Regions from separate parts of the Marinobacter sp. SS13-12 genome, predicted to be linked through region 2. Evidence: riboswitches for the same ligand, from Rfam matches in the RefSeq annotation. Region 2 holds a riboswitch; the other holds the start of a gene.
The links. A riboswitch is a leader RNA that binds a small molecule or an ion and turns the genes downstream of it on or off. The one in region 2 is predicted to bind cobalamin.

Region 1: another riboswitch for cobalamin. It lies ahead of QPL94_RS02935 (ribonucleoside-diphosphate reductase subunit alpha); the one in region 2 lies ahead of QPL94_RS15860 (TonB-dependent receptor domain-containing protein).

Annotation. Positions count from the first base shown of each region.
Region 1 covers NZ_JASSUA010000001.1:642,063-656,604, forward strand. Annotated here, with positions in the region: gene QPL94_RS02925 (substrate-binding periplasmic protein) at 1-462, shown strand, start outside; gene QPL94_RS02930 (DUF3047 domain-containing protein) at 459-1,190, opposite strand; cobalamin riboswitch at 1,265-1,460, shown strand; gene QPL94_RS02935 (ribonucleoside-diphosphate reductase subunit alpha) at 1,677-4,439, shown strand; gene QPL94_RS02940 (ribonucleotide-diphosphate reductase subunit beta) at 4,565-5,614, shown strand; gene QPL94_RS02945 (Mut7-C RNAse domain-containing protein) at 5,640-6,152, shown strand; gene QPL94_RS02950 (monovalent cation:proton antiporter-2 (CPA2) family protein) at 6,175-8,064, shown strand; gene QPL94_RS02955 (hypothetical protein) at 8,154-8,657, shown strand; gene QPL94_RS02960 (surface lipoprotein assembly modifier) at 8,723-9,691, shown strand; gene QPL94_RS02965 (S8 family serine peptidase) at 9,700-11,031, opposite strand; gene QPL94_RS02970 (RNA polymerase sigma factor) at 11,144-11,650, shown strand; gene QPL94_RS02975 (anti-sigma factor family protein) at 11,647-12,372, shown strand; gene QPL94_RS02980 (LysR family transcriptional regulator) at 12,497-13,414, shown strand; gene QPL94_RS02985 (DUF7352 domain-containing protein) at 13,491-13,853, shown strand; gene QPL94_RS02990 (sodium-dependent bicarbonate transport family permease) at 13,911-14,542, shown strand, end outside.
Region 2 covers NZ_JASSUA010000002.1:614,582-629,123, reverse strand. Annotated here, with positions in the region: gene QPL94_RS15865 (cobalamin-binding protein) at 1-184, opposite strand, end outside; gene QPL94_RS15860 (TonB-dependent receptor domain-containing protein) at 206-2,071, opposite strand; cobalamin riboswitch at 2,195-2,415, opposite strand; gene cobD (threonine-phosphate decarboxylase CobD) at 2,454-3,470, opposite strand; gene QPL94_RS15850 (cob(I)yrinic acid a,c-diamide adenosyltransferase) at 3,502-4,059, opposite strand; gene QPL94_RS15845 (methylmalonyl-CoA mutase family protein) at 4,102-5,799, opposite strand; gene meaB (methylmalonyl Co-A mutase-associated GTPase MeaB) at 5,786-6,766, opposite strand; gene QPL94_RS15835 (phenylacetate--CoA ligase family protein) at 6,767-8,188, opposite strand; gene QPL94_RS15830 (cobalamin B12-binding domain-containing protein) at 8,265-8,690, opposite strand; gene QPL94_RS15825 (GntR family transcriptional regulator) at 8,706-9,398, opposite strand; gene QPL94_RS15820 (NUDIX hydrolase) at 9,611-10,198, opposite strand; gene QPL94_RS15815 (NUDIX hydrolase) at 10,298-10,849, shown strand; gene QPL94_RS15810 (YqfO family protein) at 10,853-11,164, opposite strand; gene purL (phosphoribosylformylglycinamidine synthase) at 11,627-14,542, opposite strand, start outside.

The DNA of each region.
Region 1 (14,542 bases), on a different contig from region 2:
GTAAGCCCGCTGCCGTTCCAGCTCAGCGCCTGGGGAATAGGAAGTATGCCGCCGGTTTCGCACTTCAATGATCTGAAGGACAAGACCCTGATTCTTATTTCCGGCTACACCTATGGTGGCCTTGCTGACCGTCTGGCACGCACTCCTGGAATATCGATCACCGAGGCCCCCAACCACCAGGCTGCCGTGGCAATGCTGAACCGCGGGCGGGGCGACTATCTGCTGGATTATCAGGACCCGGTAAACGTCGTGCTGGAGGAGTTCCCGATCCGTGGTATTCGCGAGTATCCTGTGCGCACCCGGAATGCTGCCTGGGTGTTCTCGCTGGCTAATCCGAGAAGCGCTCAGTTGCGGAACGAGTTTGACGATGCTTACCTGCGCCTTGCAGAACGCGGTGAGGTACCGCAACCCAGGGTTTTGAGCGAAGGGTTTCTGCTTCCGGGACTGGCCGATCTGCTTTAGGGCCTGACTAACTGAACGTCGCCGTACCTGGCAGTAGCGGATCCCCCGGTGTTGTCGGAATCCGACATGATGGCGACCCCCACCAGCTTGGGTGGTTTGCGGCCAAAGGCAGCTTTATAATCCGCCACAATATCCCGCTCCACGGTGACCCAACTGCCGGTAGTGTCCGCCCCGGAACTCACCGCCACCATCATCGTGGTATCGGTGAAGGGGTTGGCGACGATCTCTCCCACCGGCAACCGATTGGCCCAGATATAGTTCAGGGCGTTGCCCGGTAGTTCCTCACCGAACACCACCTCCACCGCCTTGCGCCTGGCGCGCTCAAAAAAGCCGGCTTCTTCGGGCTCGAATTCAAACGCCACGTAGATGCGGGCGGGGTAGTCATCACCGTCCTTTCTGCGGGCGTCGCCCTGCTCAAACACATTCGACACCTTCCAGCGCCAGCGCAGGATCAGCGAGTCCCCGGGTTCCACCGATACGCGAGCAATGAGCCCGGAGGCGCTGTTATCGGTGGTCGCTTCGACAACCTGTTTGCCGTTGTCGTCAACCAGCTGGTAGCGGCTGTGGCGGTCGATATTGGGAAATTCCAGCGGCTCCCAGCCATCCTCCAGAGACGTCATCTCAGAAAATGGTGTTATCAGCGAGTTGTCCGCGTTGTCCGCGTGCACCTGCGCCAGCGACATGGACAGGATCAGGGATGCCAGTAAGTATCTGCATGCGTGGTTCATGGTGCCCTCCCGAGGTTCCGATTACTGACCGGCAACCGGTAAAAAAGTGCCTTGTCGTCATTGATATTACTGTATATAGTGTTTTTGTCCTTGGTTAAGTACCAGATATGGTACCGGGAATCCGGTGAGAATCCGGAACTGACGCGCAGCGGTATTGGGGAACAAGCGTGGCACAAAGACACTGGTTAACACCGGGAAGTCGCCACGCAAGGCCGAACCACACGGTTCACGCCCCTGAGTCCGAAGACCTGCCAGGGATACAACTGCACCTTCGCGTATAGGGTGAGCAGAATCGTAAAACCGTAGGTCGCCCCTGTAGGTCGGATTAGCGAAGCGTAATCCGACAATGAAACAAGCGTTTACCAGGTTGTCGGATTACGGCTTCGCCTAATCCGACCTACGTTGTCATGGGTTTACGGCCGGACCCTCCGATTCTCTCTGCCTGCGCGAAGGACATGGAAACAACGCGTATTCAGGAGAACCGACATGTCCACCTCCCTGGCCGAGCCCGGCCAATCAGCCACATCCAGCACCGCCTCCCTGCAGGTTATTAAACGCAACGGAACCCTGGTTGGATTTGATCCTGCCAAAATCAGCGTGGCCGTCACCAAGGCTTTCCTTGCCGTGGAAGGTGACGAAGCCGCCGGCTCAGCCCGTATCCACGATGCCGTGGAGCGTGTCACCCGGCAGGTTATCCAGGCCATCAGCCGCCGCCTGAAAGCGGGCGGCAAGGTGCACATCGAAGACATCCAGGACCAGGTAGAACTGGCATTGATGCGGGCGGAGGAACAGAAAGTTGCCCGCGCCTACGTACTCTACCGCGAAGCCCATGCCCAGGAGCGTGCCAGCCTGGCACCGGTGGAAGCCCACCCCACGTTGACGGTAAAAAAAGCCAACGGGGAAGTGGCAGCGCTGGACCTGGGGCTGATGAAAGCCCAGGTGAAACACGCCAGCCGGGGATTGGAGGGTATTAACGGCGAATCCCTGGTGGAAGGAGCGCTGCGGAACCTGTACGACGGCATTGCCGAGAAAGAAGTCATCTCCGCCCTGATCATGACCGCCCGCGGCCGCATTGAGCAGGAGCCGGACTACAGCACGGTGACCGCTCGCCTGCTGCTGGAACAACTGCGGCTGGAAACTGCCACCGTCCTGGACCTGCCTGCCAGTCTGCCGCTGGCAGAGATTTATCCACAGGCCCTGAGCGCGTTTATCGACCAGGGCATCCGCTATGAGCTGCTGGACGAGGCCATGGCGACGTTTGATCTGAAACGACTGGGCGCTGCCCTCCAGCCGGAGCGGGACGACCAGTTCGGTTTCCTTGGTCTGCAGACCCTCTACGACCGCTACTTCGTGAAACGGAACGACGCCCGGCTGGAACTGCCCCAGGTGTTCTTCATGCGCGTTGCCATGGGCCTGGCCCTGAAGGAGGACGATCCGAATGCCCGCGCCATCGACTTCTATGACCTGTTGTCTTCCTTTGATTACATGGCTTCCACGCCAACCCTGTTCAACAGCGGCACACAGCATTCCCAGCTTTCCTCCTGTTATCTCACCACCGTGCAGGACGACCTGGAAGATATCTACGGCGCCATCCGCGACAACGCCATGCTGTCGAAATGGGCCGGCGGCCTTGGCAATGACTGGACTCCGGTTCGCGCCATGGGCTCCCACATCAAAGGCACCAACGGCAGCAGCCAGGGCGTGGTGCCATTCCTGAAAGTGGTCAACGACACTGCCGTGGCGGTGAACCAGGGCGGCAAACGCAAGGGCGCGGTGTGCGCCTATCTGGAAAGCTGGCACCTGGATATCGAGGAGTTCCTGGAGCTGCGCAAGAACACCGGCGACGAACGCCGCCGTACCCACGACATGAACACCGCCAACTGGGTGCCAGACCTGCTCATCGAGCGCATGCGCGAAGACAAAGACTGGACCCTGTTCTCCCCCAGCGACGTGCCGGATCTTCACGATCTGTATGGCAACGCCTTCCGCGAGCGCTACGAGCACTACGAAGCGCTGGCGGAGCAGGGCAGAATCAAACTGTTCAAGACCATTCCCGCCAAACAGCTCTGGCGCAAGATGCTGACCGTGCTGTTCGAGACCGGCCACCCCTGGATCACCTTCAAAGACCCCTGCAACCTGCGCTCGCCCCAGCAGCATCAGGGTGTGGTACACAGCTCGAACCTGTGTACCGAAATCACCCTGAACACCAGCGCTGACGAAATCGCCGTGTGCAACCTGGGCTCCATCAACCTCGCCGCCCATATCCGTGATGGCGAGCTGGACGTGCAGCGCCTGGAACGCACGGTGAACACCGCGGTGCGCATGCTCGACAACGTTGTCGACATCAACTACTACGCCGTACCCCAGGCCAGGAACTCCAACCTCAAGCACCGCCCGGTGGGCCTGGGGCTGATGGGCTTCCAGGACGCGCTTTATCAGCTCAACCTGCCCTACACCAGCCCGGAAGCGGTGGAATTTGCCGACGTGGCCATGGAACAGATCAGTTACTTCGCCATTCGCGCCTCCGCAACCCTGGCGGGCGAACGTGGTGCCTATGAGACCTACGAAGGCTCGCTCTGGCAACAAGGCATCCTGCCCATCGATTCCATCAACCTGCTGAAACAAAACCGCCGTGACGGGGATCTGAGTCTTAACACCGACAGCCGCCTGGACTGGGCCCCGGTGCGGGAGCTGATTGCCAGGAACGGCATGCGCAACAGCAATGTCATGGCCATTGCACCGACGGCGACCATCTCCAACATCGTGGGGGTGTCCCAGTCGATCGAACCGGCGTACCAGAACCTGTTCGTGAAATCGAACCTCTCCGGCGAGTTCACCGTGGTGAACCCTTCCCTGGTGCGTGACCTCAAGGCCGGAGACCTGTGGGACAACGTGATGGTCAACGACCTCAAATACTTCGACGGCAGCGTGCAGCAGATCGACCGCATTCCCGATGAACTGAAAGCCCGCTACGCCACCGCGTTCGAAATCGACCCCCGATGGCTGGTGGAAGCCGCCGCAAGACGCCAGAAATGGCTCGACCAGGCCCAGAGCCTGAATCTCTACATGGCCGAACCCAGTGGCAGGAAGCTGGATGCGCTGTATCAGCTGGCCTGGGAAAGGGGCCTGAAGACCACCTATTACCTGCGCTCGTTGGGCGCCACCGGCGCAGAAAAGACCGCCCCGGTAGCGGCGCCGCAGCCGCAGGTGTGCAGTATTGACGAGCCGGATTGCGAAGCCTGCCAGTAACCCACAGGGCGCACCCGTAGGTCGGATTAGCGAAGCGTAATCCGACAACAGAGCCAGCGCATATTCCAGTGTCGGATTACGCTTTGCTAATCTGACCTACGAAAACCAAATTCAGAGGTAATCACATGCTCAACTGGGACGACGAACCAACCACCCAAACCACCCCCCAAGGCCCGGCCCCCGTCAATGCCGACGACAAACGAGTGGTCAACGGCGAAACCGACATCAACCAACTGGCGCCGTTCAAGTACCCCTGGGCCTGGGAGTACTTCATGAACGCCAACAAGAACCACTGGACGCCGCTGGACGTCAACATGGCCCAGGACGTCCACGACTATCACCACCGCCTGTCCGCGCCGGAGAAGCACGTGTATGAAAACGTGCTGGCCTACCTCACCACCTCCGACATCCTCGCCATGCGCAACATCGGCCTGGCGGTGATGGAGAAAATGAGCGCGCCGGAGCTGCAGATCTACCAGGCGCGGCAGGTGTATGAGGAAGCCATGCACACCTGGGCCTACCAGCACTGCATCGAAACTCTCAACCTCGACCAGAGCGAAATCTACAATCGCTACCGCGTGGTGCCCGCCATCAACGGCAAGATCCAGATGGCCAACCGCCGCCTGGACGCCGCCATGCGCTCCGACCTGAACCTGCGCAACCGGGACGACCTGCAGGAATTCATCATGTCTTACCTGTTCTTCGCAGCGGTCTTCGAAGGCGCCTGGTTCTACAACGGCTTCAGCCCCATCTTCGCCCTGCAGCGCCGGGGCCTGATGCGGGGCACTGGCGAGCAGCTGCAGTACATCCTGCGGGACGAGGCCATGCACTTTTCCTTCGGTCTGAAAGTGGTCAACCAGATCCTCGAAGAGGAAAACATCACACTCGATCCGAAAGCCGTCAGAGACATGTGGGACGAGTCCGATGCCGCCGAAACCGCCTACGCCAACTACATTCTGCGCGACCCCATCCTCGGCTACTCCGCCGAGTACCACAGCGAACAGTTCCGCTTCGTGGCCAACCGCCGTGCCAGAACGGTGGGCCTGGAGGAGCCGTTCCCGGGGGCAAAGAACGTGTCGCCCTGGCTGGATGAGCAGGCTACCATGCGTAAGGAGAAGAACTTCTTTGAAACCCGGGTGATCGAGTACCAGACCGGGGCGCAACTGGAGTGGTAGCCGGTAAGGGTCCGGCCAGAATGGTATGAAGTTGATTGAAGGCAGCTTGTGTTCGCTGGCGCCATTGCGCTTTCTGTGTGACGAGATGTTGATCAACGTGGCGCAGTGGCTGCGGGTAGCCGGGTACGACACCTCCTTGCCAGCCCCGGGCTCGCCAGACAGGCATTTGGTGGATCGCTCCCGCGCTGAGCAGCGATGGCTGGTAACCGCGGATGCGGACCTGCTGGAGTTTGTCTGCGCGCCTTTCTATGTGCTGTATCTGTCGGGTCCGGATGACCAGGCCCGGCTGAAGGAGCTGACTCTGCGGCTGAATCTGGATTGGTGTTTGGCTCCGTTCAGCCGCTGTAAAACTTGCAATACCCCGCTGCACACCGCCAGCGAGCTGGAGAGACAGCTCTTTCACCCGGGGGTGCGCGGGGTAAGCAACGAGGTGGTTTGGGCATGTGCCACCTGCCGTCAGCTTTACTGGGAAGGAAGTCACGTGCGGCGTATGCGCAGCAGGCTGGAAGCGATGAACTCCTGGCGGGACGCACATTGATCATACGTAAGGACGAAGCGGAATGACTGAATACTTTATCCAGGCGTTTATCTATCTGACCGCTGCGGTTATTGCCGTGCCGATGGCAAAACGTCTGGGGCTCGGGTCTGTGCTTGGCTATCTGGTCGCTGGTGTGGTGATTGGGCCTGTGACCGGGCTGGTGGGGCAGGAAACCGCCACCATTCAGCACTTCGCCGAGTTTGGCGTGGTGATGATGCTGTTTCTGGTGGGTATGGAGCTGGACCCGAAATCCCTCTGGGCCATGCGTGTCCGTTTGCTCGGGCTTGGTGGCCTGCAAGTGGTGCTGACTTCTGGCGCCGGTATGGCCATCGCCTGGTGGTTGGGGTTGCCCTGGCAAACCACCATTGCAGTGGGCCTGATCTTTTCCCTGTCTTCCACCGCCATTGTCCTGCAAACCCTGAACGAGAAGGGTCTCAGCAAGACAGAGGGAGGCCGTGGCGCCTTCTCGGTGCTGTTGTTCCAGGATATCGCCGTTATTCCCATGCTCGCCGTCATTCCCCTGCTGGCGGTGACCGGCCTGGCGGCAGTTGGCGCATCCGAAGCGGATTCCCACAGCGCTTTCAGCCTGGTGGCGGACCTGCCGGGCTGGGCCCATGCGTTGGTGGTGATCAGCGCAGTGGCCACGGTAATCGTCGGTGGTCACTACCTGAGTCGACCGCTGTTCCGTTACGTGGTGCAGTCCGGTATGCGTGAGGTGTTTACGGCCACAGCCCTGATGCTGGTGATTGGCATCGCTGCGTTAATGAGTGTGGTCAACCTGTCGCCAGCCCTCGGCGCTTTCCTGGCAGGTGTGGTGCTGGCGAACAGCGAATTCCGTCACGAGCTGGAGGCCAACATCGAACCCTTCAAGGGACTGTTGCTGGGGTTGTTCTTTATCACCGTGGGTGCCGGTATCAATTTCGAGGTGCTGGCGGCGCAGTGGGGCACGGTTCTGACCCTCGGGCTGGTGGTGATCGTGGTGAAGGCCGCCGTGCTGTTGATTCTGGCGCTGCTGTTCGGGCTACGCGGCCGGGATGGCTGGCTGTTTACCCTGGGCCTTGCCCAGGCCGGCGAATTCGGTTTTGTGTTGCTGACCTACAGTATGCAGAACCGGGTTATCCCGGCGGATATCGCCCAGGTACTGGCCCTGGTGGTGGCGCTGTCCATGTTCCTCACGCCGCTATTGTTCATCGCCTATGACCGGCTGGTTTTGCCACGATACCGTGACGCCCGGAATGAGCAGCGGGAAGCGGATACCATCGAGGAACAGGCCCCGGTAATCATCGCTGGTGTCGGGCGTTTTGGGCAGATCGTATGCCGGTTGTTGCGTGCCAGTAAGGTACCTATCGTGGCCCTGGACCTGGCCCTTGACCAGATTGAAAACCTGCGCCGCATCAATATCAAGAGTTACTTCGGTGATGCCAGCCGAGTGGGGCTGCTTGAGACCGCGGGCATCGCCAATGCGCGCCTGCTGGTAGTGGCCATAGACGACCGGGACCGGGCAGTGGCTCTTGTTCACCACGTCAAGCAACACTACCCCGGTGTCTGGGTGCTGGCCCGGGCCTTTGACAGAGGCCATGGCTATCAGTTGCGCCAGGCCGGCGCCGATGATGTGGTCAGCGAAACCTATCATTCCGCCCTGGAGCTGGGCGGCCATGCCCTGACCGCGTTCGGCGTGCACCCGTTGCGGGCACGGCAGATGACCTGGGCCTTTATCAATAATGAAAAGGCCCACGAGGATGATTTGTTCGATGCCTGGAAGGACATTGAAGAGGGAATCCGTTTCAGTCCCCGTTACAGCGAATTGTTCATGAAACTGGAAGATACCCTGGGTCACGTCATGCAACAGGACTGGCAGCCACCAAGTAAGGAGGACGTTCCGCTGTGGTCGCCTCCGAAGACCGGAGAATAAATCCAGGGATCAGCAAGGAATAAATCCCGTCCCCAACCGTCCTCCTGATGAAAGCCACCCGAAACGGGTAACAACAGGAGGACGTAACCATGAAAAAGCAGCTACTGACTCTCGCAATCTGCTCCATTCTTTCCACTGGCGCCCTGGCCGCTGAAGGCTCCGCCAATGCAAATGCGGAGGCCGAAGCCAACATGAGCGCCGAGGCCAGCACCCGCAATGGTGTTTCGGCCAATGGCGGTGCGTCGGCGAACGCTCGAGGCAGCGCCAACGGTGAGGCGGCCCGTGACGAGGCCACTGACCAGGGCGAGGCAGTGAGTGCCGAGGCCCGCCAGAATGCTGACAAGGCGGTGAGCGCCGGTGTTGAAACCGGCCAGAAGGTGCGTGGTACCGCTACTGCCTCCGCTGAAGCGGCCGCTGACAGGGCTGGTGAAAAGCGCCAGCAGGCGCAGGAGCGCATGAACAAGGCCCGAAATGCCGAGGTTCGGGCTGAAACCAATCAGCAAATCGGCACGTCTGTTTCTGACAGCGTCAGGAGTGAAGTGCAGAACACCGTCAGGGGAACCGTACGGGGTTCCAGTGGTGGTGCGCTGTAACAATTCACGCCAGACCGGCCGGGCCACAGCGCCCGGCCTTCTTTTGCAGCCAACAAGGAGCAGACATGCATTCGATTCCACGCATTTTGACGTTACCGCTGGCACTGGGTCTGGCCATGCCATCCCTGGTGGCACAGGCGGCAGAAGATGCCCGGGTGAACGGCCACCTTGAAGGCGGTTTCGAACACGACAGCAATGTGACCGTGGATGAACTCAACACTTCTACTGATAAAAGCGATGAGGCCCGGGTTTTTGATGCCGGCCTGGAAGGAGTGCTGAAACCCACGGAGCCCCTGAACATCACCCTGGGTTATTCCCTGTCGGGCAGGCGATACCAGAGCCTCGACCAGTTCGACCAGGATATTCATCTGCTATCGGCAGACATCAGTTATGACTTTGACCCGGTCACCATTGGCACCAGTTATCACTATTCCCACGCCACACTTGGGTCAGACCCGTTCCTGGATTTCAGCCGCGCCAGCGTCTACCTGGGCAGTCTGATCGGGGAGGACGTTTATCTGCTGGCCAGCCTGCAGGACAAGCGCAAGGACTTTGATGACAGCGATGCGCGGGACGCCGACATTCGTGGTGTCAGCCTGGATTCGTTTTTCTTCTTCAACCAGGCCCAAAGCCACCTGGTGGTCGGGCTCGATGCAGACCGCGAAGATGCAGAGGCAGATGCCTACAACAATGACCTGATGCGTGTCCGGGTTGCACTGGTGCACACATTCACCCTGGCTGGCGAGGATAACCGGCTACGGTTCGGCGGGCGCTACGAAGACCGCGAGTACGACGAGCTGACGGTAACCAGCTCGGACCCGCTGTTTAACGACCCCCTGACCGGTGACCTGACAGAGCGTTCGACCAGCCAACGGGCGGACAAGGCGCGTATTCTGGAGGCGAGCTGGCGGATCGGCCTCAATGACGTGTTCAGCGTTGAGCCCAGCATCTCGTGGGGCAAGTACACCTCCAATGTGGACTCCGCAGACTACGACAAGGCCGTGGCCGGGGTTACGCTCAGGGCGGGATTCTGACCACAACCTTACAAGTCGATAAAGCCATGACCAAAACGGGAGTCATGGCCCCGTTCGCCAAGATCCCGGGCTTCGTCGATCAGGGCTTCTATAGCCTGGTCGTCCGGGTAATCGACACGCCGGCAGGCAAGCGCAGCCGCAATGACCGGTGCCGCCAGCGAGGTGCCACTGTCGGCCGCCATGCCGCGTTCAGGATGCGCAACCGGAACGGAAACCCCGGGGCCGGCAAACATCACCTGTTTTCCCCTGTTGGCCCATCGGTACAGTTCACCTGACGCGTCCACCGCCGTCACGCCGACCACACCCCCATAAGCAGCCGGATATAACGGCGGGGTGGCAGGCCCCTGATTGCCCACGGCCGCCACCAGCAGGATGCCCTGATTCCGCAGGCTGTTGACTGCCGTCGCAAGAAGCCGGTTTTCCGGGCCTGTGAGGCTGATGTTGATGACCGATAGATCCTGACCGGCCAGCCAGTTCAGACCTTCCAGCAGATGCCCGAGGGTGGCACCGGAGAGGCTACGGTTGCGATCATAGAATACCGAGGCGTTGTAGACCGTTGCCCCTGGCAGCCTGGCGGGCCATTGATCCTTACGGCTACCCACCATCAGGCTGGCGACGGCGGTGCCATGAGCATTCGGCTCGTTGAGTTGCCCGTCCGACTCCGCCAGTTCCAGAAAGCGCTGCTGTATTATCCGCGCATTGCTGAACACCGGATGGTCTGTGGCAATCGCGGTGTCCACCATGCCAACGCGAACCGGAGTGGTACAGAGACTGCGCCACTGCGGAATTCCCGTCTTTGAAGCGATTGCCCCGTTTTCAGCCTGAGGCGCGAAAACATGGTTCCGGTCCAGCCGGTCTGCCAGTTGCGGTAATGCGGTTTCCAGGGCGGTACGGGAATCCAGCTCGGTTGTGACCTGAAAGCGGACGACGGTCATCCCCAATCCGGACAGCTCGCGACGTTCCAGAATCGTGATTCCCCGCCGGCCGAGACTTGCGAGTTCCGAACGGGTTCCTGTGACCAGCCACTGGCGCTCCACAGCGCGAAAGCCATCGTCCAGGACGACATCATTGAACGCTTTGTGCCCAACGGTCGTGTGTACTGGGAGTGCCGCGGGCAGTTCTGCAAGTTGTTGCCTGGTGGTGTCGGCCCGTGCCTCGACCTGTTTCTCAAGGTGCCGGTCCATGGCCCGCTCTATCATCCGCCCGGCTTTCTGCTCCACCTGGCGGGTGATGGGGGCTGCCGGGTGGTCTGCGAGGCCGCCGCCCAGCGCCATTACCGGTGACGAGAGTGAGCACAGGGCGAGAACAGGGAACAAGCGTGTCTTGAAAAAAGGTTTCATCGTGCCAGTCCGGATTCAGGTGTGTTTCATACGATATAACGGCCGGGTTGGGAAAAAATTCCTCTGTTCATGGAATAAACCGGTTGCCAGCCCGTTTGACTGGTAACACGTCTTGAAAAAGAAGGCTATGCAACAGGAAATTACCGAACTTTTACCCAGGCTCCGTCGGTTTGCCTACTCACTGACCGGCTCCATGGCCGACGCTGACGATCTGCTACAGAACACGGTAGAGCGGTTGCTGACCCGGGACATGCCGGACGATGCCGACCTCACCAGGTGGGCATTCAGGGTTTGCCGCAATGTCTGGATAGACGAATGTCGGGCCCGAAAGGTTCGGCGCGAGGCGGCCGAACATCCGGAACTGACCGATGGCCAGGTGGTGAATGGCGAACACCGGACCACCAAAGAGATTGAATGGCACCGGGTGGATGCCGCCATGGCCCGGTTGCCGGAGGATCAGCGCCAGATCATTTCCCTGGTGGCGATCCAGGGCATGCCCTACAAGATCGTGTCAGAAATCCTGGATGTGCCCAGAGGCACGGTAATGAGCCGGCTGGCACGTGCCAGGGTGGCACTGAGTGAGGCGCTGGCGCCTGTAACCATGAGGACCGATTCATGAACATAACTGACGAAACTCTGTCGGCATTCCTCGATAACGAACTGGCCGAAGCGGAGATGGAAGCGGTTCGGGACCAGCTGGAGGCAGACCCTTCTCTGGCGGACCGTCTGGCGGGGCTGGCCGCGGTGGACGCTGAGCTGCAGTCGCACTACGGCTCGATCGACGACCGCCCCATGCCAGAATCGGTGACCCGAATGCTTGCGGCTGAAACTTCGGACGATGCCGACCCTGCGCAGGATAATGTGGTCACCTTTCCATGGTGGCGCAGGATGCGTGGGCACACCGGAAAGGCCGTCGCTGCGGCAGTGATTGCGGGGGTGGCGCTGACGCAGTGGCTGACCCTGCCTTCAAATGGAGAAACGGCGTGGCCAGCGGTGGTGAGCGTACTGGATAGCCAACCCAGTGGTGAAGTGTATCAGCTTGATAATCACGCCTCCCTCACGCCGAGGTTGACGTTCCGGAGCCAGGCCGGCGAATGGTGCCGTCAGTTCCGGCTGGAGACAGATGATGTCGCGTCGGAACAGATTGCCTGCCGCAGTGAAGGGGGCGCCTGGGAACAGGCTGCCCGGGTGGAAGCCCGGCCGTCACCGGAACCTGAGAGCTATCAGACGGCCAGCGGGGGGAGCGTGCTAGACGAGACTCTGGACCAGATGATGGATGGTTCTCCAATCGGGCCCGATGCGGAGCGTGCCTTGCTACAGCACCGGTGGGGTGACCGGTAGACGCCATGCTCTGGCTCTTCCCGAATGCCCTGGTGTTGGTTAATCTGAGATACCATCGAACAAGGCCAGCACCCCCGCCTGCGAACAGGTTTTGCGTCCGATCAAACAGTGAGTAATATCAGAAATGGATAACCTGAACCTTCGCCACCTCTATTATTTCTGGGTCATTGCCCGTGAGGGGGCCATTGTCCGGGCGGCGGAAAGCCTTGAGCTGACCCCCCAGACCCTGAGCGGCCAACTGGCGACTTTTGAATCCGCTCTGGGTAACGCTCTGTTTCGCCGAGCCAACCGGGCTCTGCAACTGACGGATTTCGGGCAGACGGTATTCGGTTACGCAGACGACATGTTCCAGACTGCCCAGGCACTGACGGATGTGCTGCGTCAACCGCCGGAAAACCGGCCCCTGAGCCTGTCTGTCGGCATTGCCGCGTCGATTCACAAGCTGATTGCCTACCATCTGACGGAACCTGCCCTGTCCCTCTCCCGAGAGGTGCGGCTGAACTGCCGTACCGGTGATACCACGGAGCTGTTGAAGCGTCTTGGCCAGCGGGAGCTGGACATCGTTCTGACCGACCGCCAGCCGGCTTCGGGCGAGGCTGGCCATTACCGCAGCCATCAGCTGGCGAGCTCTTCCATGTCGCTGTTTGCGGCCCCGGAACTGGCGGAAACGCTGTCTGCGGATTTTCCCGCCAGTCTCGACCGGCAACCGTTTCTGGCGACATCCCTTGATGCTCCTTATATCAGCGCCCTGATGAACTGGTTTTCCAGCCAGGATATCCGGGTGAAAGTGGTTGCCGAGGTGGATGACAGTGCCCTGATCAAGGTATTCGGTCGGGAAGGCCTGGGTTATTTCGCGGCACCCACCGCAATCCGTGATGAGGTGTGTCGCCAGTATCAGGTGGTGCATGTGGCCAGCATCCATGAGGTCAGGGACACCCTGTATGCGGTGACACGGGCCCGGGGAAGCCATAATGCAGCGGTGACGGAGTTACTGCGGGAGCGCCCGGAGCTGGATGACAAGATCGAAAAAATCGAACAGTAAACCAGAAAAAACCATGTTCCTTTCGATTTATGGTTTGTGGATGATGGCATTGTGTCCCTCAGAAGGAGAACCGGCCATGAAAACCATTCACAAGTTCCGTCTCGAATGCGGCAAAGAGCCCAACACGCTGAAGTTGCGGGAAGGTTACCGCGTGGTTCGCTGCGAATACGTTGTACCCCAGAAGGGCGTCTACCTGTGGGTCGAGCAGCCATTGAATGTTGCCATTCCGGTGGTGGAACGGCAATTTGTGGTGGTGTATTCGGGTGACCCGGTCCCAACCAGTTATCAATACCTGGATACCGCCCTCGACCCGTTCGGCCCAGAGGCCTACCATATCTTTGAGGTGGCAGTGACACCGGCGGGTAAAGTGGCTGCTCCACACCAGCAGGCAAGCCCGATGCTGTTCCGGCCGGCCATGCGACAGGTGGGGACGGCCTAGCTTTCATTGCAGTTTCAGGGGCCCTGCGGGGCCCTTTTGTTTTACCGGAGTTTATAAATGCCAGACATCATCGTGATGTTCTTCCTGCTTGGAGTTATCGCGGGAACCCTTCGCTCGGACCTGACGATTCCCAAAGCTGCTTACGACATTCTCAGCCTGCTGCTGATGCTGACTATCGGCCTCAAGGGCGGTATGGCCCTGCATGGCAATCTTCACTGGGGACTGGTCACGCAAGTGCTGGCGATCATGGCACTGGGCTTTGTCATTCCCCTGGTGCTGTTTCCGATGCTCCGTCACCTGGTTAAATTGAACGTGGCGGATGCCGCCAGCTTTTGTGCTCACTACGGATCGGTCAGTGCGGGTACCTTCGCCGTTGCCCTGGCCTGGGTGGAGTCCCGGGGAATGGCCACGGGTGGGCAGGTTACCCTGTACCTGGTGCTATTGGAGTTGCCGGCCATTCTTACCGGCTTGTGGCTGTATCGACGCTATACCCGGGGCACGGCCCAGACAAACACCAGCGGCACACCCCTTTGGCAGGAAACCCTGACCAACCGGAGCGTGGTATTGCTGGTTGGCGGTGTGGTTATCGGCATCCTCTACGGGCCGGACCAGGGTGATGGTGTTACCGCGCCGCTGACAGGGGCTTTCTCCCTGGTACTGTCACTGTTTTTGCTGGAGATGGGTCTGGT
Region 2 (14,542 bases):
CCGCCCAAACCAGTTCGGTGGCGCCGGGAGATAAGGCCGCAATCCGGGCAGCTGGCTGCCCAAGGCATACTTCCTCGCCGATATCGTCCGTTGCGCACACCTGCGCCGCCTGCAGTGGAACTTGCCAAACTGCCAGGAGGGCGGTCAGAAACACTATCAGGTGCCGTATTGCCGAACGATTCATGCGTCGACTCCTGTGGAGCACTTAATAAAAGTCATGACGTATCGACAGGAAACCTGCGGTACCGGCAGCCACGTACTCGGCACCATCAAAACGGAGCGCTGTTGAGTATTGTTTGTCCGTCACATTCTGAAGAGTGAGGTGGGCGTTCCAGTCCCTGGCAAACTCCCAGCCGGCGCGGAGGTTAAGGGTCACATAACCCGGCAGCCGCTCTTCGTTTTCCGAGTCGTCATAGCGATAGCCGCTGGCCAGAATGGTGCCGCCAAAAGACCAGGCTCCAAGTGTCCTGTCCACATCCACGCGCAGAGACTGGTGGCTGCGGCGTCGCAGACGGTTATCGGTTTCCTGGTCGCGGGGATCCATCAGGGTCAGATTCACAGCCAGATCCCAGTCGTTGGCACGGACGCCCGTGCCCATCTCGAACCCCCGGATGCGGGCTTCATTAACATTGACCGGTCGAAGATCGCCACCCTCGGATTGGAGATCAATAAGATCCTCAACATCCAGTTGGTAGATTGCAGCATCCCAGTACCAGATTTCATAGCGGCCACTGAAACCGAGCTCGAACGAACTCCCCTCCTCAGGCTTGAGGTTCGGATTGCCGGCGTAACTACCACCAAAACTGTAGGTTTCCAGCGGATAGTAAAGATCGTTGAAAGTGGGCGCCCGGAACGACGTGCCATAACTCACCCTGACACGATGTGAACGGTCAAAAGAATGACCGAAGGCTACTCCGCCGGTTTCCTGGCGACCATAGGCCTCGTTATCATCGCCGCGTAACGACAACTGCAAGTCCGACGGTCCGAAGTTCAGGCGCAGTTGGCCAAACAGGGCAGCGTTGATGCGACTGTCTTCTTCAAAGTCCGTGGAACTGGCCACCTCGTCAGATTGCAGCTCGCCACCGAGTGCGAGTTCATGAACCCCGGTCGTGAAGGTGTTTTCCCAACGTGCTGTACGGGTTTTGGTATTGAAGAAGGAATCGCCAGCCTCGCGGAAATTGTCCTGCTCATCGGCGGATTCCGACAACTGAATGGAGCTGTTCCAGTAGTCGCTGACCGGGGCGTCCAGCTGGAAGCCAACAGTCCGAATCAGGAAATCGGTATCGCCACCATCAAATTCGGTGTTCCCTTCGGAATGCATCATCACCGCACTGGCTTCGCCCCCACCGGGGAGTTCGTGGACAATGCGACCGACACCGGCGGTGTTGCGAAATCCCTTGTCTTCGCCGTCTTCCACAATCTCGGTGCCGTCAGTTTCCCTATGCAGGCCACTGATGCTGTAACGGGTTGAATCCGAGCTTGCCGACGCTCCGGCACTGGCCTTCTGAGTATTGAAGTTACCTGCACCGGCCTCCACCCAGCCTTTGCTGCCTCGCTCAGGGTCCAGGGTGAACGCCTGGATCACACCTCCCACGGCGTCGGCGCCATAGAGTGCGCTTCGCGGGCCTCGTACAACCTCAACTCGCTCCACCAGTTCCATGGGAAAATACTGCCAGGGCGCACCCCCACTGGTGGCCGAGCGAAGGCGCACTCCATCTACCAGAAAGACGGTTGAGTCGTTGGTGGTGCCTCGTGTATAGACACTTGTATTCTTGCCGTAGGAGCCGTTGGTGACGACATCAATGCCAGGCTGCCCGGTCAGAAGATCCTTGAACTCCGAAGTTTCCTGCTGGCGAATGGTTTTTTCATCCAGCACAGTGACAGAGGACAGGCTTTCCCCCACCGTTCGCGGGCCAAGTGTGGCCGTCACAACAATGGGGTCGAGCTCCGGCGCAGCCCTCTCTTCGTTGGCTAACGCTTTAGAAACTGGCAGGAACACTAAGGGGAGGCCGGACAACAGGACCGGCATGGTCTTCGAAAAACCCATAATCAGCACTCGCTTGTAAACCATGCGCACCCGCATGGTGTTTATTATGTTGCGGAGCTCGAGAGTGAGACTGGGGGGAGGCAGGATACGAGTCAGTGTACAGGTGTGAAGCCGACACAACTCACCCACCGCCGTCGCCCTCCGCAACTTCCGGTGTGTATTCAGGCCGGTCTCCGGGCTTGCGAGTGGATCAGCCTTTGAGGCGTATCCGGGGCAATCACCTTCCCATGCATTACGCACAGTGGCTTTTATGATTGCCTTTAGCTCGCTTACCGTTGCGGGGGCAGCGTCGGACTTTAACCGACTTCCCGTTTTAAGCTTTTCTGCGGCGATACCGCGAAAAAGCGTTACCTGAATACGGTATACCTTTTTTCGGTGGTCAAACTATCAGCCCCTCAGGGCTAAATCAATAAACATCCTTTAAATACATTGCCCGATCAAAACGCGCCCAATCCGGCTCGGAACCAGGCAATCCAAACCTCAGCGCCGCGGGATTTTCAAACTCCCGGACCAGAATTCCCTCTCGCGCAAGCGCGGCTGCTATATCCGCTGCCCTGCTGTGCCGTATGTACCGGAACAACGCGGTGCCAGTAGAATGCTCCAGGCCATGGTACGCCAGGCACTCCGACAGCCGCCGGCTCTCACTGTGCAACCGCTCGGCGGTTGCGGCCCGCCACTGGTGGTCTGCCAGCGCTTTACCCATGACAAAACGTGCGGGCCCACTGACCGACCAGGGCCCCAGCGTGGCCGCCAGCATACCTATAATATCCGGGTCGCCGACAACAGCCCCGGCCCTGAGACCCGCCAGGCCGAAAAACTTGCCCAGGGACCTCATCATTACGAGGCCGGGCTGACCAGTCGCAAAGCCCACGCTGAGTTCCGGCGTGGCATCCATGAACGCCTCATCAACGATCAGCCAGCCGCCGCGGCATTGAAGACGGTCATGCCAGTTCAACAGCCGCTGAGGCTCAATGGTCTGGCCCGTCGGGTTGTTGGGGTTGATGCAGACCAGCACGTCCAGTTCATCAAGCCAACTCTCGTCATTGCTGGCAAACTGCTCGCTACCAATTTCCGTGACCCGGTGGCCGGCAGAGGCCCAACAGTGCCCGTGCTCCTGGTAACCCGGCGAAGGCACGCCTACCTGGCACGGTGAGCGCAAACGGGGCAATGCCATGATCGCTGCCTGGCTGCCGGCAACCGGAATACCAGCCGAGGAATCGGGCGCACCGACCCACTGTCTTATGCGCTGTTCCAGACCATCATCAGGCTCCGGCAATCGACGCCACACGTCCCCGGGAATCGCCGGAACGGACCACCCCTGCGGATTGATGCCGGTGGAGAGGTCCAGCCATTGTTCCAGCGGGATTTCCCACTTTCGCGCAGCAGCGCGAAGCCGGCCGCCATGCTCCGGAGCCGGCATCATGATTCGTCAGAGCCTCCGTCGCAGTCCGACATCATTCCCCGGGCACCCAGAGCACGTCATCTTTTCCCTTGCCATTGGCATGTCGGGCAAGCACGAAAAGCAGGTCAGACAGGCGGTTCATGTACTCCAGCACCGACTGGCTGATCTCTTGGTCTTTCTTCAACTGAACGATGATCCGCTCGGCCCGGCGGGCTACTGTCCGGGCATGGTGAAGGTGCGTTGCGGCGGGGTTACCCGCCGGGAGAATAAACGAACGCAGGGACGGAATGTCTGCGTTGAACTTGTCAATTTCCTGCTCAAGTTCCAGGGTCTTGGCTTCGGCGAGCCTCAGCGGTGGGTATTTCGGGTTTTCCGCAAACGGCGTGCACAGATCCGCACCCACATCGAACAGATCGTTCTGGATGCGCGCCAGTATGCCATCCAGCTCCTCGTCCACATGCAGCCGCGCCAGGCCAATAACGGCATTGGCCTCATCCACCGTGCCGTAGGCTTCCACACGCAGATCGTGCTTGGCAACACGGCTGCCATCGCCGAGGCCGGTATCGCCTTTATCTCCGGTTTTCGTATAGATCTTGGTGAGCCTGACCATTCATTTCTCCCGTGAACCGCTTCAGTCAGTGTATGAAGCCGGTCAGATTACAGGTTTTTCGCGATAGGTTCCCCAGATGCCTTTCAGGGTTTCAACAATGTCACCCATCGAAGCGCCCTCTCTGACCAACTCAATGGTGAGAGGCATCAGGTTTACCGATTCATCCTCGGCCTGCTCTTTTAGCTGCTTGAGCATGCTCTGGACCTTTTCCTCGTCGCGATTGTTCTTGACCTTGTTCAGGCGTTCAATCTGACGGCGCTCTGTTTCCGGATCGTGGGGATGGGTTTCGATTTCAACATCCTCTTCCTCCTGGACGAACATATTGACGCCGATAACCGGTCTTTCGCCACTGGCCTTGCGCAGCGCGAAATCATAGGCCGAGTCGGAAATGCCTCTCTGGAAGTAACCATCGTCGATACACTGGAGCGTGCCGCCGAGTTCTTCAACCTCATCGAGGATCTTCCAGGCTTCCCGCTCAATCTCGTCGGTGAGGCTTTCCACGTAGTAGGAACCGCCCAACGGGTCTACAACCTGGGTGATGTTGGTCTCGTAGGCGATGATCTGCTGGGTACGCAGGGCAATCCGCATTGCTTCCTCGGTGGGTATGGCGAAGGCCTCGTCCATGCCATTGGTATGCAGCGATTGCGCGCCGCCCAGCACGGCAGAGAGCGCCTGCAGCGCAGTACGGATCGGGTTGATCGTGTACTGCGGTTTGGTCAGGGTTGCCGCTGCAGTCTGCGCGTGGAAACGTAGCCGGCTGGCCGCGGGGTTCGTGGCACCGAATTTTTCCCGCATGATCTTGGCGTAAATTCGCCTGGCGGCCCGGAATTTGGCAATTTCCTCGAAGAAGTCCGCCTGGCTCACGAAGAAGAAAGAGAGTCGGGGCCCGAACTCGTTAACGTCCACCCCTGCATCGATTGCCGTCTTGACGTACTCCATGGTGGTGGCCATGGTGTACGCCACTTCCTGGACAGCGGTCGAGCCGGCTTCCGATATGTGATAACCGGAGATATTGATGGCGTTGTACCGCTTCATGTTCTCGGATCCGTACTGGATACAGTCACGGACCAGGCGAACAGACGGCCGCACCGGGAAGATCCATTCCTTCTGGGCGATGTACTCCTTGAGAATGTCGTTCTGGATGGTGCCCGACAGATCATTGAGGTCATAGCCACGCTGCTGTGCCAGCGCAATGTACATGGCGTAGAGGATCCATGCCGACGGATTGATCGTCATGGAGACGGATATCTTGGTCAGATCGATGTCGTCGAACAGCTCCTCCATATCCGCCAGCGTATCGATGGCGACACCCTCACGGCCCACTTCACCCTGACTCATCGGGTGGCTGGAGTCATATCCCATCAGTGTGGGCATATCGAAATCGATCGACAGGCCGGTCTGGCCCTGGGCGATAAGGTACTTGAAACGCCCATTGGTTTCCCTGGCGGTACCGAAGCCCGCAATCTGGCGCATGGTCCAGTTCCGGCCGCGATACATCGTGGGGTATGGACCCCGGGTGAACGGGTATTGGCCGGGAAAGCCAATGTCCTCGAACGGGGTATTCTTCAGATCCAGCGGCGTGTAAGTGCGCTTGGTGGGCATACCGGAGGCGGTGGTGTACTCGGACTGGCTCTCCGGCGCCCGCTTGATAAATGATTCAACTTCGTTCTTTTCCCACTCGTTGAACTCTTTTTCAATGTGCTTGAGTGCAGCGGGGTCATACTGGTCAGTGCGATTCATGAATCGTCTCCTTCATGGCTTTTAACAAGGTCACCGCTGCGCCATGGGGATCCAGTTCGCGTTGGGTAACCTTCTTGAGCAGCTCTTCGGTTTGCGACCTGCTGTCACGTGCAAAATTGTCCCGGACGATTTCTTCGGCGACTTTCACTACCCGGGTTAACGCAATCTGGCGTCGCCTTTCGGTAATTTCGCCACTTCGTTCCAGATGCTCCGCATGGCGATCAATCGCGGCCATCAACTCGCCGAAACCGGTGTGCTTTTCAGAACTGGTGGGCACCACCGGCACCCGCCAGACATCCTTACCGGGCTCAAGACTCATCATCAGCATGGCCTTGAGTTCCTGGATGGTCTTGTTGGAGTCCGGTCGGTCGGCTTTGCTCACAACATGGACATCGGCAATTTCCAGCACCCCTGCCTTGATGGCCTGAACGTCGTCACCCAGTCCAGGCGCATTGACCACCACGGTAGTGTGAGCTGCACGCACGATATCGACTTCGTCCTGGCCCACCCCGACGGTTTCGATCAACACCACGTCGAACCCGCCCGCATCCAGGAGGTCGACCGCATCAAGAGCCGGTCTGGCCAGGCCACCCAGGGTACCCCGGGTGGCCATGCTGCGGATGAAGACGCCAGGGTCGGATACCAGGTCGCCCATGCGTATGCGATCCCCGAGGATGGCGCCGCCGGAAAACGGGCTTGAGGGGTCAATGGCCACAACGCCCACCGTCCGGCCACTTTTCCGGTACTCGTGAACCAGTTGTGTAACAAGGGTGGACTTCCCTGCCCCCGGCACGCCGGTAATGCCCACCACATGGGCGCGGCCGGTGCTCTTGTACAGTTCGGCCAGTGCCTGGCGAACGTCGGGGTCACCGCCGCTTTCAACCCGGGTAATAAGCCTGGCGATGGCGCGGAGGTGTCCCTCCCGAACCCGTTCAGCCAGCTCCATCGAGGGTATGCGGTTAATCATTCAACCACCCCGCTTCTGGTTGAGGCTCTGGTACAGATCTCTGTCGTCAACGACACGCTGAGCCTTGAAGTCGGTGCGCGGGAAGGTCTCCGGCTCGACCATGACGACCCTTGCCCGAACACCCAGCACCCGGCTGAGCTCGGCCTCCACCCTTTCTCCCATCGCCTTGACCGCATCCGGGCCCTTGTTCGCGGTCTCCTGGTCGAATTCTGCCTGGACTGCCAGCTCATCCATGGAGCCGCCCCGTGAGATGATGATTCGGTGCTCACCGCCATAGCCGGCGAGGCCCTCGAGAACTTCAGCGATGGCGCTGGGGTAGACGTTTTCACCACGGATCTGGAACATGTCGTCGATCCGCCCGTAGATACCTTTGGGCAGTCGTGGATAGGTTCGTCCGCACGGGTTGTCTTCCATCACCCAATGGGTCAGGTCGCCGGAGACCATGCGGATCATCGGTTGGGAAGTCCGCTCGAGGTGGGTATAGATCGGAGTGCCCTGCTCGCCGTAGGGAACACGACGATTGGTATTCGGGTCTGCGACTTCGGTGTAGACAATGTCCTGCCACAGCAGCATGCCCTCGGTGTCGGCGCTGCCGGAGGCATGCATCCAAGGGGTCAGTTCGGCCATGGTTCCGCAATCAACCACCTTGGCACCGTAGATATCCTGGATCTTGTCCCGGATGGACGGAATGGATCCGCCCGGCTCACCGGAAAAGAACAGCACCTTGATACCGAACTCTTTGGGGTCAACCCCTTCCTCACGAGCGACTTCCGCCAGCCTCAGCGCATAGGAAGGTGTGGAGTAGAGCCCGGCGGGCTTCATCATACCCAGCCAGGTAACGGCTCGTGCCGTCATCCCGGGAGCGCCAGCGCCAAAGGGAAACGCCTTGCAGCCCAATCTTTCGGCACCGATCAGCGCACCCCAGGACCCCATATAGAGACTGAGGATAGCGGCCACAAACACCGTGTCTCCCGGCCGCAGGCCCATACCCCACATGATCCGGGCATGGTTGTTGGCGATGGTGTCCCAGTCACGGCGGGAAATACCAAAGGCGGTGGGCCGGCCGGTTGTTCCGGAGGTGCCATGGATATGATGGATATCGCTTTCAGGGCAGCAGAGATAATCCCCGAAGGGCGGATTTTTTGCCTGGGAATCACGCAGTTCCTGTTTGGTGACGACAGGCACTTCTTCGAAGTCTGCAAGGGTGCGGATGTCTTTGGCCTTTATACCGGCCTCGTCCCACTTGCGCTGGTAAAAGGGCGAGTGGTCGTAGGCATAGGCCATCACGTCGCGGATGCGCGCAACGATCAGCTCATCCCGCTTTTCCGGGTCCATCGTTTCCCGGTCGCGGAACCAGTAAGGGCTGTTCGGGTCCGGAAAATAGTCTTTGTTGTAATTGGGGGGAAAATTCCACTCTTCCATCGGAGACTCCTGATATTGTTATTGGTTGTCGTCTGAGGAAACCTGTCATGGCCGCCCGGCCGGCATGGCACCGGACTTATCGGGCACCACGGTCAGCAACCAGTTGCCGGAACGAATCAATGATTTCCTGGGGAGGAGTGTCCTGTAACAGAATCTTGTGGACGCCCATCTGGTAGAGCTCTTTGACATCGTCATCCGGGATAACACCACCACCGGCAACGATCATGTCTTCCGCTTCCTTCGCTTTCAGGAGCTCCAGAACTTTGGGGAAAATGTGCATGTGCGCGCCCGAGAGCAGGCTGATGCCCAGGATATCCACGTCTTCCTGGATAGCGGCATCGACGACTTCTTCCGGTGTGCGATGCAGCCCGGTATAGACCACATCCATGCCAGCATCCCGGAGCGCACGCGCAACCACTTTTATGCCCCGGTCATGACCATCCAGACCGATTTTGGCCAACATTACCCGAATCACAGTTGCGTTGTTGTCATTGTTTTGCATCGTATTCTCCTTGGATTATGTGATTGCGCTGCCGCTTCTTTTCAAAGGTTCACGGGAGCCCTGTATTTCTTGCTGAAGCCATTTTGATGCAGTCTCCACATGCTGCCTCGCAAGCGTTTCAGCGTTCTGCACGTCGCCGGCCAACACCGCATTGAGTATTGCCTCGTGCTCTTCCCAAATCTGTTGCTGGTTTTTCTCAACAATGAGAATGTCGCTCATCACTCGTCTTACGTGGTTCCAGTGGGCTTCCATCGAATCCAGGATGAAGGTGTTACCTGCCAGTTCGTAGATGAAACCGTGAAAGCGCATATCAGCGTCGATAAGAGCGGGAAGGTCATGGGCCTTCCCCGCTGCGAACCCTTCCGCAATAATGTCCTCCCCACGCTTTCGTACCCCGGCATCCACCCGCTGGGCGGCGAGTCCGGCACTGATCAGATCAATCCCGCACCGGAATTCGTACAACTGCGCCACAAAATTCTCATCAAGCACCGAAACCATCAGGCCGCGACGCCCTACCGCAGAGAGGAAGCCATCATCACGAAGACGCTGCATGGCCTGGCTCACCGGTAACCGTGAGACATCCAGTCTCTCGGCCAGGGTCTCCTGGGTGACCCGCTCGCCCGGCTTGAGCAGACCTTCGACGATGGCATTGACCACAGAGTCGTAAATAAGCTCCGGGAGGTTTTTCTCAGCCTGGATTTTCTTCATTGATCAATCTCCACGACGCAACTCCTCGGCTGTCGTTTGCATACAGTATTCACCATGTAATACCTGATCACTTTGTAATCACATTAGACTTTAGTCTAATTTTTGAGCACTTTTTTGAAGACAAAGCTCTCCGCCCCGGCTCCGCCTGCAACGGCGGGAGCCGGGAAAATCATGAAAATCAGGAGGGGAACCTGGGGAGAGGGTGTGGGGGATCAGCCCCCTTGAGGCGGCTCAAGCAGGTCAATGCCCGCATCGTAGACAGCGTTCAGGAAATCAACCAGTACCACAGCGGAAAGACCCCAGATCTGGTAGCGCTCCCAGCGATAGCACGGCACGTAAAAGGTATTATTGAGAAAATTCAGCGGGTCGGTGCGATGGCGCTTGTCTTCCAGGAAAAACTCAACCGGCACCCTGAATATGCTTTCAATCTCCGCCGGGTTTGCCGTCAGCGGGTGATCGCCGGGTATCACCCCAACGTATGGAGTTACCAGGATCTGATGCAGCGACATCACCTGGCTCAGAGGTGCAATAAGCTGAACCTGCTCCGGAGGTAATCCGATTTCTTCATGGGTTTCCCGTAAAGCCGTGTCGGCAATGGAGTGGTCCTCCGGATCACGGCGACCGCCGGGGAAAGACACCTGGCCCCGGTGAGTACTCAGGTTTTCAGACCTCAGGGTAAAAACGATTTCAGGATTGCGGTGGTCGTCGGTCACCGGAACCAGTACGCCGGCTTCGGGGTAGTCGAGCGTCAGTAACCGGGGAACATAACCTGAGAGGCGTTTGGTAAGAAGATCGCGCAAAACACGGCTCCGTTTTTACATCTGACTATTGAATGAGACGCCGGCAGCACCGATAGTTACACCTGCCAACCCACAATTGTCCAGTATACGGTGAAACGAATGAAATACTGCAGTACCTGCGGCCATCCTGTCGAACAGCGCGTTCCCGAAGGAGACAATCGTCACCGTTATGTGTGCATTAGCTGCGAAACCATACATTACCAGAATCCACGCATTGTCGCGGGAACGGTTCCGATCTGGCAGGGGCAGGTTTTACTGTGCCGGAGGGCCATCGAACCCCGCTACGGCTACTGGACCCTGCCCGCGGGATTTATGGAAAACTCGGAAACCACTCTTGAAGCCGCGACCCGGGAAACCTGGGAAGAAGCTCTGGCCGAAGTCACCGTGGACAACCTTTACACCATTATCCATGTCCCCCACATCGACCAGGTCCACATGTTCTACCGGGCGACCCTTACCAGCGAAAATTTTGGTGCCGGCCAGGAATCCCTGGAAACCAGGTTGTTTGCCCTCGAAGATATTCCCTGGGATGAACTGTCGTTCCCGACCGTTCGTCGCACTCTGGAGCTTTACCTGGAAGACGTACACAAAGAGCACTTCCCGGTGCACGTGGACGACATACGCTATCGTATGAAGCCCGTAGGGCAGTAGACGCTACAAGTCCTCCATGCGGAACACTTCGTAAGCCGGCTCTTCATAGGGATGCGACTCCTTCAGTGCCTGAACCGCCGCCCGGATCAGTTCGTCCCTGCAAACCAGTTCTACCCGAAATTCATCGACCTGCTCCACTTCCCCCGTTTGACCAAGGTAGGGATTGCTCCCCTCAAGCGGGCGAAACTGCCCTTGCCCCCTACATTGCCAGGCGCAACAGTCATAGTCTCCGATGCGACCAGCGCCGGATTCAAACAGCGCAGCTTTGGTGACTTCAAGGTGACTCTCGGGCACGAAATAACACATCTTGTACATGACCAGTCTGCTCCCTTCTAAAGACGTTCAGCAGGATTAACATTCGCGGGTTCGGCGTGCCAATACGCATCTTTTTTGTACAGATTAAGCAGTTAGCTACTTACCCACAGAATCTGTGGATAACTCTGGGGAAAGATTTTGGGAACACGCCCTCACCCCCCGTAATTACTACACTTTCGTTAAATTGGCGACAAATTCACCTACTTCATTAATTGTATATTTATCAGCACGTTAGGAGCGCTGAACAAAAAATGAACCTGAAACCAGCGCTTTGTTCACGGAACACACAATACGGCAGGCAAAATGTGCATAAACCATTTTAGTCAAGGGGATTTTCGCACTTATAAACAAAAATTTCCCTTGAAAACCGCTCAAATTTCAAGATCCGGAAACGAAAAAGCCGGCCCGGGATCAGTCACCTTTCTGGTGCCCCCCGGGCCGGCTTTTTTTGCCTGTTCAGGCTCAGGCGAACCAACGCCTCGCGTTGCGGAACATACGCATCCACGGTGCATCTTCTGACCACTCCTGCGGGTGCCAGGAGTGCTGAGATGTGCGGAAGACCCGCTCAGGGTGGGGCATCATGATGGTGACCCGGCCATCCCTGGTGGTAACGCCAGTGATGCCTGCTTCAGAGCCATTGGGATTGTAGGGGTAGCGAGTGGTGACGTCGCCACGATTATCCACATAGCGCAGTGCAACAAGTTCACTCTCGTTGAGCTGCTCCGCTGATGTGCCAGAGGCAAACTCTACCCTGCCCTCACCGTGTGCCACCGCTATCGGCATCCTGGATCCCACCATGCCATCCATGAAGGCGGACGGGGAAGGCGTCACCTCGGCCATCACCAGCCTGGCTTCAAACTGCTCCGACTGGTTGCGAACAAAACGGGGCCAGCCTTCGCTACCGGGAATCAGCTCATGAAGGTTGGACAGCATCTGGCAGCCATTACAGACGCCCAGAGCCAGAGTGTCCTGGCGATTGAAGAAAGCGGCGAACTGATCGCGAACCCGGTCGCTGAACAGGATGGACTTGGCCCAGCCCTCTCCAGCGCCCAGCACATCGCCATAGGAGAACCCACCACAGGCCACCAGGCTGTTAAAGACTTCCAGGGAAGCCCGGCCTGACAACAGGTCGCTCATATGCACATCAACAGACTCGAATCCTGCACGGTCAAAGGCTGCCGCCATTTCGACCTGACCATTCACACCCTGCTCCCGCAGCACCGCAATCTTTGGTCGCGCGCCGGTGTTGACATAAGGGGCAGAGATATCCTCGCTGACGTCAAACGTCAGCTTGGCATGAAGGCCGGGATCGTCGGCATCCAGGAGGTTATCGAATTCTTCCTGCGCACAATCGGCATTGTCGCGAAGCGACTGCACCCGGTAACTGGTTTCCGCCCACAAGCGCTGCAGTTCGGCGCGTGGCCGGGCAATAATTTCATTACCTTCGAAGGTGTAGCGAATACAATCATCCTGGTTGAGCGTACCGATAACGGACGTGTGGTCACCAAGACCGGCTGCGGAGAACTGTTGCAGCACAAAGCCGGTTTCGTCGCGCCGGACCTGAATGACCGCCCCCAGCTCTTCATTGAAGAGCTCGCGCGGGAACTGGGACGAATCCTCGGCCAGTCCATCCAGTTTGATATCAATGCCCGAGCGCGCGGCAAAGCTCATCTCGGCCAGGGTTACGAACAAACCACCATCGGAACGATCATGGTAAGCCAGCAGCTTGCCGTCTTCATTGAGTCCCTGAATAACCGCGAAAAACGCCTTGATGTCTTCGGGGTCGTCCAGATCGGGCGCCACTGCGCCCATCTGCCGATAAACCTGCGCCAGGGCAGAGCCGCCCAGGCGATTCTGGCCGGCTGCCAGGTCAATCAGAATCAGGTCCGTCTCGCCGGCATCGGTAATCAGTTGCGGCGTCAGGGTTCTGTCAACGTCGGTCACCGGCGCGAAACCGCTGATAATCAGTGACAGGGGCGAGGTCACACTTTTCTGTTCACCATTATCGTCCTCTTCCCAAACAGTTTTCATGGACATGGAGTCCTTGCCCACGGGAATGGTGATGCCCAGTGCCGGGCAAAGCTCCATACCCACAGCGCGAACCGTTTCGTAGAGGTTTTCATCCTCTCCCGGGTGCCCCGCTGCGGCCATCCAGTTGGCGGACAAACGGATGTCCTGCAGCCTGGCAATGGGCGCCGCAGCCAGGTTGGTAATCACCTCACCAACGGCCATGCGACCGGACGCCGGGGCATCAATAACGGCAACCGGCGTGCGCTCACCCATGGCCATTGCTTCGCCGCTTTTCACATCAAAGGAAGTTGACGTGACGGCCACATCGCTGACTGGCACCTGCCACGGGCCGGCCATCTGATCCCGGGCCACAAGGCCGGTGATGGTGCGGTCACCAATGGTAATCAGAAAACTCTTTGAACCCACTGACGGCAACCGGAGTACACGGTTGATGGCATCCTCAAGATTGATCTTTGTGGAATCGAAAATGGGCTTGGTAAACGAGGTGCGGGAAACGCTCCGGTGCATCCGTGGTGGCTTGCCAAAAAGAACGTCCATTGGCAGATCAACCGGGCGATCATCAAAGTAGGAGTCGCCAAGCTCCAGGTGGTGCGTCTCGGTAGCTTCGCCGATCACTGCGTAGGGGCAGCGCTCGCGGCGGCAAAGCGCATCGAACTGCTCCAGGTTCTCCGGCGCAACGGCCATGACGTAGCGTTCCTGGGATTCATTGCACCAGATTTCCAGGGGCGACATGCCAGGCTCGTCACTGGGAATGTCCCTCAGCTCAAACCTGCCACCACGGCCACCGTCTTTCACCAGCTCCGGCATGGCATTGGAAAGCCCACCGGCACCAACGTCGTGGATGAAACAGATGGGGTTGTCGTCGCCCATCTGCCAGCAGCGGTCAATCACTTCCTGACAGCGACGCTCCATTTCGGGGTTATCCCGCTGGACGGAGGCAAAATCCAGGTTTTCGTTACTGGAGCCGGAATCCATGGATGAGGCAGCACCGCCACCGAGACCGATCAGCATGGACGGGCCGCCCAGAACAATCAGTTTGGCGCCGACAGGGATATTGCCTTTCTCTACATGGCTGGCACGGATATTACCCAGGCCACCTGCAATCATGATGGGCTTGTGATAGCCGCGGACTTCCTCACCAGCTGCGCCCGGCACCAGTTCCTCGAACGTACGGAAATAACCGGTCAGGTTGGGACGCCCGAATTCGTTGTTGAAAGCCGCACCACCAATGGGGCCTTCAATCATGATATCCAGTGGTGAGGCTATTCTGTCCGGCTTGCCGTAGCCAAGTTCCCAGGGCTGCGGGTCGTCCGGCAGATTAAGGTTGGACACGGTAAAGCCGGCCAG